Regions from separate parts of the Paenibacillus sp. IHBB 10380 genome, predicted to be linked through region 2. Evidence: a T-box and tRNA genes for the amino acid it is inferred to sense, from the RefSeq annotation. Region 2 holds a T-box; the other regions hold tRNA genes.
What was found. A T-box is a leader RNA that pairs with one kind of tRNA and senses whether it is charged. The one in region 2 lies ahead of leuS (leucine--tRNA ligase), so its partner is inferred to be a tRNA-Leu.
Positions count from the first base shown of each region.

Region 1: it encodes a tRNA-Leu, which carries the amino acid that the T-box ahead of leuS (leucine--tRNA ligase) is inferred to sense. The anticodon was not compared.
Region 3: it encodes a tRNA-Leu, which carries the amino acid that the T-box ahead of leuS (leucine--tRNA ligase) is inferred to sense. The anticodon was not compared.

Region 1 covers NZ_CP010976.1:3,174,180-3,177,461, forward strand. The annotation lists gene UB51_RS14040 (N-acetylmuramoyl-L-alanine amidase) at 4-726, shown strand; gene UB51_RS14045 (divergent polysaccharide deacetylase family protein) at 701-1,543, opposite strand; tRNA gene UB51_RS14050 (tRNA-Leu) at 1,889-1,972, shown strand; gene UB51_RS14055 (carboxymuconolactone decarboxylase family protein) at 2,034-2,363, opposite strand; gene UB51_RS14060 (hypothetical protein) at 2,452-2,667, opposite strand; gene UB51_RS14065 (hypothetical protein) at 2,799-3,128, opposite strand; gene UB51_RS14070 (xanthine phosphoribosyltransferase) at 3,226-3,282, opposite strand, start outside.
Region 2 covers NZ_CP010976.1:738,249-741,530, reverse strand. The annotation lists gene leuS (leucine--tRNA ligase) at 1-1,742, opposite strand, end outside; T-box leader at 1,857-2,090, opposite strand; gene UB51_RS03165 (hypothetical protein) at 2,268-2,426, shown strand; gene UB51_RS03160 (3-ketoacyl-ACP reductase) at 2,522-3,241, opposite strand.
Region 3 covers NZ_CP010976.1:3,779,236-3,782,517, reverse strand. The annotation lists gene UB51_RS17050 (hypothetical protein) at 1-277, opposite strand, end outside; gene UB51_RS17045 (urease accessory protein UreF) at 709-1,347, opposite strand; tRNA gene UB51_RS17040 (tRNA-Leu) at 1,614-1,696, shown strand; gene UB51_RS17035 (glutathione peroxidase) at 1,774-2,256, opposite strand; gene UB51_RS17030 (hypothetical protein) at 2,622-2,900, shown strand; gene UB51_RS17025 (thiol-disulfide oxidoreductase DCC family protein) at 3,022-3,282, shown strand, end outside.

The sequences.
Region 1 (3,282 bases), 2.4 Mb from region 2:
GCCATGTATATAAAAAAGACTGTCCATATAGTAGTTGTTCTACTCGTTATGGTCATAGCTACAGCTGGCTTGAATCTTACAAATAGAACCTTGTATGCAGCCGGCTTCTCTGATGATCATTCAGATCCAGTACACCCTGCCTTTCCCAAGGAAGTTCTACTCATCGATGTAGGTCATGGCGGTATTGACGGAGGCACATCTTTTCAGCAAATTGTTGAGAAAGATATTAATTTGAAAATCGCACTTAAAGTGTTCATGCTGCTGAAGAGCAAAGGGTATTATGCCATACTGAATCGCTCTAACGATTATGCCCTAAGTGACGATAACAATTGGCTACGCAGCTCCTCACGTCATCTACGCGACTTGGCACAGCGCAAGGAGCTAAGTCGTCAGATTCCAACATTACTCGTAATTAGTCTACACGTGAACTGGGGTAAATCACCTGCCAAAAGAGGTCCCCTCGTTCTTCACCAGAATGAAGGTCGAAGTTACCTTTTAGCTGATGCCATCCAGCAGCAACTTAACCGACTTTATGGGACTCATCAGCAACCTAAGTTAGGTAAACCTTTTTATATACTCAATTATGTTAAAGACCCCGCTGTCATCGTTGAGACTGGTTTCCTAAGCAATCCACAGGACCGAGCAATGCTCACTAATCCCCGTCAACAATTAATCATCGCGGAATCGATCACCGCAGGTATTATTGGTTATTTGACGGAAATATAGGGGTAGGACTCCAGCCCCAATTAGCCTTAGCCAGGTCACTAATCCCAATAAATTGAACGCGTTGCTTCATTTCAGGGATGCGATTTTTCAACACTGCGGCTGTTTTTTCACCTTGAGTACCGACATGTCCAATCGTGACACAGATTTGATGTTCCTTTGCCCAATTCTCAACAGCCTGCAATTGTTTGGTAATATGACTACGGGTATGGACATCATCTAGAAAAATGTTATTTTCTATTGCAGGCATGCCTATTTTAGCGGACAGCTTGCCGGCTACAGATCTGTAATTCGTACGGCTGTCAACAAAGAGTAGTCCTCTTTCTTTGCAGACCTGTAGTACGATGGACATAATTCGTTCATCCCCCGTTATTCTCGAACCCATATGATTATTCATACCAATCGCATGGGGAATATCATCAATGGCATCTTCTACACGTTTACGAATTTCTGCATCACTTAATTTGGAAGTAATCGCTCCGGGTCCCAGCCAACTTACATTCCCTTGTTTAGGCTCCATTGGCATATGCACGAGAACGTCATGGCCTTGCTTGTGAGCTAATTCAGCATCACTATGGCTTGTTTTTAAGAATGGCATGACAGCCACGGTTAACTTCACAGGCATAGACAGTATTTCCTCTGTGCCCTTTTGCCCATTACCAAAATCATCTATAATGACAGCTACTTTATGTTGTGGAAGATTAGAATCCTGCGCTCTGCTAGGCTCAAATGCATATGCTGAATAACTCCAAGTCACACTTATACTACACCACAATAGTACAACTTTAAGATATCTTCTCAAACCACACGCGGATTTCATCAGACCACTCCCTCTTTATCTTATGAAGTCAGTGTTTGAGTAAGAGGAGCTAAATATGTATGCTGAGAATTAATAAATATGGGAGTGGATAAATATGTAGTTTTTACGGCATCTCTTCACCTGAATCAAGGAATGTGACAGTTTTGGAAGGAGATTGACTACGCCTAACAACGCGTGTTATTATATTTATTGCGTAGATTGAGTACGCACAGATTTATTTTGAAGCACAACGTGAAGTCTGTTTACGGATTCTTTTCGTAAGCCTTCCGCAAGCGCCTCCGAAATATCCGTGCGAGCGTCTAGGAATATAACGCACAAGGAAAGCGGTGTAAACCCGCGCCATTTGCGGTCGTGGCGGAATTGGCAGACGCGCACGGTTCAGGTCCGTGTGGGCTAACCCCCGTGGAGGTTCGAGTCCTCTCGACCGCATCATATGATGATAAAAGGGACACCCTAGATTAATTTAGGGCGTCCCTTTTATCATCATATTTTAATGCAGTGCCTTCTGAACTCGAGTTACACCTTGTGCGAACGCATGACCTGCTCCAGCAGCACCGACTACCGCGACTGTTTCCATAATCTCAGCATCAGTAGCACCTTTAGCACGCGCTTCCTGTACATGATAGAATGTACACACTTCATTGTTGGTGAACAACCCAATTCCTAGAGCAATCAATTGCTTAGTCTTAGCGTCTAATGCTCCTTCTTGGAAACATTGCCCCGTAAATTCATGGTAAGACTTCGTGACGTCAGGTAGGTTGTCCTCCAAATGGGTCATTTCGTTCTTATACATTTTTATTTTGTCATTCATTATTTCCATGGCTTCGGACACATCCTCTCGAATTTATAGACTTGAACGACTTAACGCCCATTCTACTGTGTCCTATTATCCCAACAATGATCTATCTCTATTCTACAGGACTAACCCTTGGTTCCGTAAATAACTGATAAGAATAACTTCGATCTAGCTTGACGACTCTACGGTTCTGCCGACGAATCATAACCAACTCACTGTTCCACGCCACTACAATGCCCTTCACATCATTACTCTCCAGCCCATCACGGACCACTCTAATCTTGTCTCCATTTACACGATAAGCATCCAATTGTTCATCCGTTATCATCTCTAGAATAAATCCTCCTTGTAGCAAAATAATTACATATTTATTATTAAAAAAAGACCTAAACAGATGCATTTAGGTCATATCTTCATGTTCTAATATTTGAAAAGTAGCTCGTATATTTGAAGTTAGTTTTACCGCTGTGCATGTTCTTTGCTATCATTGGTTTCGAACCAGAAATCAAGCACAGTAGCAGACATCACTCGACTATTTAAGTACTCCACTTGTTGAGAAGTGAACATTTCTTTCCACGAAAAGACGAGTTCCTCACATAATCCCACAATGGTCAATAATTCGGACCAAGCGACATAACGTTTATACCAAAAAAACTGAGGGTGCTCAAGCATATAGGGATATAGATCATCAAATTCTGTATGTTTGCAATCTAGTGCTCGTTCAAAATGACCCTTAGCAGCGGCCAACTTATCGATGAAGAATTGTTCTGTTACCGGTTCTTTCCCCATTGTGTTGCCTCCTCTCTCTTTCTTACACTTTATATTATAAGCTAAAACCATAAAGCTGGAAAGCCATTATGCAAAAATAGGCGCACTCCAGCGTCCCTTACTCCGCAAAAGTTATCGTACCATTCTCTAAAGATTGTATACGCGCAAGAGATTC
Region 2 (3,282 bases):
TTGTTGGTACCCAAAATCATCCCTTGATTCACGAGTTTATGGAATGGTTCCTTCGTATCCACTATACCTAGATCATACAAAACTTTATGCCAGAAACGTGCATATAACAAGTGAAGTACAGCATGTTCTACGCCACCAATATACAGATCTACAGGAAGCCACTGCTTTTGCTTCTCCTTGGAACATAGCTCTTCATTATTGTGCGGGTCAATAAAGCGCAGGTAATACCAGCTGCTTCCTGCCCACTGAGGCATGGTATTCGTCTCGCGACGAGCCTTCATTCCCGTCTCAGGGTCAGTCGTCTCTACCCAATCAAGTACATTAGCCAAAGGTGACTCTCCCGTACCTGATGGCTTGATTTGATCTACATCAGGTAGGACAAGCGGTAATTGATCCACGGGAACGGTCTTCATTGTTCCATCTTCTAAATGAAGGATTGGAATAGGCTCTCCCCAATATCTTTGGCGGCTAAATAACCAATCACGCAGACGATATGTTATTTTGCCTTGACCTTTACCGTTCTCTTCTAGCCAAGCTATCATTTTTGCAATAGCCTCTACATTCTGCAGCCCATTCAGCCATTCGGAGTTCACGTGTTCTCCGTCTCCACTATAAGCCTCTTCTTCAATATTACCGCCTTTAACCACTTCCACGATTTCTAGTCCGAACTGTTTGGCAAATTCCCAGTCACGGGAATCATGTCCAGGTACAGCCATGATAGCGCCAGTTCCATATCCGGCAAGAACATAATCTGCGATCCAGATCGGCGCTTTTGCTCCATTCACTGGGTTAATAGCATAGGCTCCTGTAAATACACCCGTCTTATCTTTAGCTAAGTCCGTACGTTCCAGATCACTCTTGTGCGAAGCCTGAGTCTTATAGGCCTCTACTGCTGCCAGTTGCTCTTCTGTTGTAATCTTAGTCACGAATTCATGCTCTGGAGCTAGAACACAGTAACTTGCGCCGAATAAAGTATCCGGTCGAGTTGTAAAGACCGCTAATTGAGCATCATGACCTTCAATATCAAATTTCACTTCGGCACCTTTGGATTTACCAATCCAGTTCCGTTGCATATCTTTAATACTCTCAGACCAATCCAATTCCTCCAAATCATCCAACAGACGATCTGCGTATTCTGTAATCTTCAGCATCCACTGTCTCATCGGTTTACGAACAACTGGATGACCTCCACGCTCACTAAGACCATCTATAACTTCTTCATTTGCAAGGACCGTACCTAGTGCAGGACACCAGTTTACCGGCACCTCAGCTATGTAAGCTAGCCCCTTGTTATACAGCTGAATGAATATCCATTGTGTCCATTTATAATACTCTGGATCTGTTGTACTAATCTCACGGTCCCAATCATACGAGAAACCTAATGACTTAATCTGGCGACGGAAATTGTTAATGTTCTTAACCGTAATATGCTTTGGATGTTCTCCTGTGTCTAGTGCATGCTGCTCAGCAGGCAATCCAAAAGCATCCCAGCCCATAGGGTGAAGTACATTGTAACCGCGCATCCGTTTATACCGTGATATGATATCTGTTGCCGTGTATCCCTCTGGATGCCCTACATGTAGCCCCGATCCTGATGGATAAGGGAACATATCCAATGCATAAAATTTGGGTTTCTCTGGATCTTCACCTGTCTTAAACGTTTGATTATCTTCCCAATACTGTTGCCATTTCGGTTCAATTGTTTGTGGCTGATAGCCATGATTCTGTTGTTGTTCACTCATTACTTTTGCTCCTCCTTCGAAATCATACACATAATCAAGTATGTAGCGTGTCTGGACAATGACCATTCATAATATGTACCCATCAAAAAAACCTCTCATCCTTAGCGTATAATCGCTAGGGACGAGAGGTTTGATTCCCGTGGTACCACCCTAGTTAGCGGAATACATTCTTTGTTCTCCACTCACTTTACACCCTTAACGTGGGTAAAACGATGATATTTCACGGGAACTTCTCCATTCATATCATGACTCCGAGGTAAGTTCATTTCAATTTATCAACCGACTTGCACCCATCGTCGGCTCTCTGAGTGATATTTCGAAATTAGTACTCCTCATCAACGTTTAAAATATTCAATTTAATGAACATATTATATAGAATAAACACGATCAAGTCAATGATCGTATCCTCTTCAACTTTGAATGTAATATAAAGAGAATATGCACACATCACTTTTATGCATAAATACTCCCCTCTAGACTAAGACTAATATTTGTCTTTCCAATTCAATCTAAGGGAGTGATTACATGCGTGAAGGAATGATTCCTACTGTTCTTGGAACTGTAGTATCTGCATCTAGCGCTGCACTGCTTGGAAGCAAGTATAAACTTGCTGCGTATGGAGCTCTAGGTTTTGGTCTCGCGCACATCGTGTTAGGAGCTATTGACCTGGTCGAACATCGTTAGAGGTTGGGAAGATTCAAAACGTAAGCCAGATTGAAATAAGCCTTGGACCAAAGGGTCCAAGGCTTATTTAGTTTATAATCTATACAATAAACCTTTTATTGTGGATTAGTCGTCCATAGTCCTGCTGTCTTCACAAAAACACGCTGAGGTAGCTTAAGTGTTGCCAAGGCTAACTCAGCCACATCTTCTGGTTGCATCATTCGATCTTCATCTCCGACTTTAAGACCTGCATTACGAGCTAAATCCGTATTTACAGTACTTGGAGTTAGAGCAACAACACGGATATTAAATTTGCGAACTTCCTGTAGTACGGATTCAGTCAAGCCTAGTACAGCAAATTTGGATGCACAATACGCAGAACCTGTAGCAAATCCTTTCTCTCCTGCAGTAGATGCCACATTAATGATATTACCCATATTCTGCTCGATCATCGTTGGAAGCACTGCACGAGTTACATAATATGTACCCATCAAATTGACCTGCATTATTCTTTCCCATACTTCCGGCTCCATCTCAAGCAGCGTGCCGAACTCCGCAATTCCTGCATTGTTAATTAGAATATCAATCGTCCCTAACTGCTCCTTAAGCGCTGCTACAGCCGTATCCACATCACTCTGCACTGACACATCTGCTGTCGCAATGCTAACTTTAATACCATACTTGGCAACTAAAGAGTCCCGCAGCATTTCCAAATCAGTCGCCGTTCTTGCGATGAGTCCAAGATGCACACCTTCTTGGGCAAGCGAGGTTGCAATCGCAAGCCCAATCCCTTTACCTGCACCTGTAATAATCGCTGTTCTATTCTTGAGTTCCATGATATCGTCTCCCGACCTCAATTTATGAAGATTTGTTAATA
Region 3 (3,282 bases), 2.7 Mb from region 2:
CTGAGAAATATGAATAAGAATATTGGTGACCCTGAAGAATACATAGAAGACTAGCTGTTAGAATATGATGATTTTGTTGCATGGGGGATAGGTAATCATGAGGATGGAAGAAATTAATTCCATGCCAATCGAACTCGGAGGGACTTTCATTTTGAATTAATAAATGGTTCCAAGCATGGTTAGTGGCAATGATGTAACCATCTGTATCGATGACAGCAATGCCTTGCTGTAGAGAATAAATCACTTCGTGATAAAGTGAATTATCAGAATTATACAAAGATCATCGCTCCCTGTCATATGAATGGGGTTATTTTCAAAATGAGTGAGTTTTTTATGGTATAGTAGCCTATTTCGATGTTAGTCTAGACTGGATTATTCTTGGGAAGGGTCCTCAATATGGATTGTTAAGGGAAGGCAGAGGTATTTATTTGTTAGATGAATTACAGCAATTAAATAGCTCCAATTGTATATTGAGTTTACAGACTATAGACGAAATCATAACTTGAAAAAATAATCTTAACTTGTTGGATAATGCAAAAAAAGGCACGCCCACGTTAACGTTAAAGGGGTGCCTTTTTTAAAATATAATAAAGTATTAGTTTCAACTATACTTTATTATATTTTACTTGAAATAGTTATCGGTCTATTAAGGACGGTATCCGTTTCATCTTGGGTTATATGGATATGGCTTGGGTAGAGAGTGCGTTCCTAGCTTGTTGGAGAGTGCTGTAGTACTTCAGGGGAGTTCTTTTTAATGGAATGCCATTCTTGTTCTAATTCCTCAATGAAGGTCTGAGTGAGAAGATCAGCTTCCTTTCTTGGCAGTTGGATCAGGGTAGAAGCTCTACTGACATAGGATGAAACGGCAGAATACATATAACCTTGTACAGCCTGATCACAATTAATTTGAAGCCTATTATTGATCCAAGCGTGAATTGTAGTGAGACAACCGACCGCATCGTGATCATATAAGGAATGTTCCAGTTCATCGAAATCCATCCAAGGGTATAGCGCACGAGCTAATTTAAAGAGTCGTTTTCCTGACCTCTGAGCGTTATTCGTTTCCTGATCGGTACTTCTTGTACCCTGGACCGCTCTATCAATCAAAGCAATCCTCTGCGAATCCTTACCATCTGCTGCTGCATAAATTTCCTTAATTGCCCAACCATCTCTTCTAAGTAATTGTTTAGGTAATTGGCCCCGCATGAATGATTCTAGATCATCGCAGTTCTGGATATTTCCTTCTGTCATTTGGGATTCCAACTCGAGAGTATGTTTGAATCCACCTACTGAAAGGGAGGAATCTAATCGTTGTACATAATCAAGTAATTTCCTGCCTTTATCCAAAAAAAACGCACCCCCAATAAGTATATATATCCTTTTTGAGTTATATAAAATAACATGTATATACACATATAAAAAAGTTGAAGTTAATGTGTAGATTTATATTACTCAAAGAACCATATAATGTCAATGTATATGATAAATTACAAATTTTAGAACCAATAATGTTATTTATACTTACATATACTGAAAATTATTTTCCTCCCTTTACTTTGAAAAAAAATACATGTATAATTATCAATGTTGTTTAATGATCGCCTTTAATATTTGCGGTCGTGGTGGAATGGCAGACACGCTACCTTGAGGTGGTAGTGGGGGCAACTCCGTGGAGGTTCGAGTCCTCTCGACCGCATCATAGTGAAAGTGAAAAACCCTTGCTAATTTAGCAAGGGTTTTTTGTTATATTTTTATTGAATTGTAATAATTAATTTAATCTTCTAGGAGTCCTTCAATAACACTTTCAATTTTTTCAGGAGTCGTTGCTGGCGCATAACGGTCTAGAACCTTCCCTTGACTATCAACTAAAAATTTAGTGAAATTCCATTTGACTGCTTTGGAACCGAGTACACCTGGTGCTTCTTTAGATAAGTATTGGAAAAGCGGATGAGCAGTGTTCCCCTTCACATCAACTTTCTCGAAAAGAGGGAAGGTTACGCCATAGTTAATTTGACAGAATTGTTCAATTTCATCGGCTGATCCAGGTTCCTGCTCTTTAAACTGATTACTTGGGAAACCTAATATTTCAAAGTTATGGTCTTTAAATTTTTCATATAATTCTTGAAGGCCTTTGTATTGAGGAGTGAATCCACATTTGCTTGCGGTATTGACGATAAGTAATACTTTTCCTTCATATTCCGATAAAGAGATCTCTTCACCAGCAATGGTATTCACTTGGAAATCATAGATGCTCATCTTGTATTCCTCCTTTATAATATTGTTTATAATTTAATTTTATACAACCAATTGTGGAAGTCAATCAAAATATATCGCGGTAAGCCAGTAAAAGTCTGAATAATTAGAAATAGATTCAATACTTGCTGGATAGAGATTGAAGGAGATCGTCAACCGTTTCGTGGAAATTTCATGGATTGATTAACTTCAGATAAAGAAGACCTTCTAAAGGTCTTTAGAATGAATTAATATAGGTTATTATTCGGTTTAATGGTGTGAACATGCTATAATAAATTGACATCATGTCCAAAATTCATTAGAATGTCTAAGTACTTGTTGATGATCTAAGGCTTAGTTAGCAAATTTAATATAAACGGGTGATACTTATGTCTTACAGACCGATTATTTCGAGCATGACAGAAGCTAGTAGCAATGAGAAGGATGGATTGTATGAATTCATCATCAATCTGGCAGATGGAACGGTGTGTCGTGCGTTCTACACTCGAAATCCTGAATGGAAAATGACTAACATCAGTAGACTGCAAAAAACACCTTGTCCTGTATGCCGCAAAGACTTCATTTGCAAATGCATGGATAGCTTCGCAGATGTGTTTCAGCAGCAAATCGACGATAACCATTGGATTGACAAGGCTATTGCCAAGTAAGCAGTAGCATTAAAAGCAAAGAGATATGAAGCGTGGGAGATGATCCTGCGCTTTTTTTCTATATTTATATAGTTAAGCGTTGGAATATTGGAATATTGTTTGAAGGAGGGGGCAGAATAGGATGAAGGATGATTCACGTTCTATTGTACTTATAGATGGAGTATGTCTATTATGTCAGGGAATAACGAAGTTTATTATTAAAAGAGACCCAAAAGTAAGGTTCTACTTCGCTTCTATGCAATCTGATATGGGAAAAAAACTACTTGAACGAGGAGGACTTTCCACTCAGTCATTAGATACGTTTGTTCTGATTGAGAACGGGGTATATTATACCGAGTCCACAGGAGCCTTGCGTGTGGTTAGGCAATTGCAGGCTCCTTGG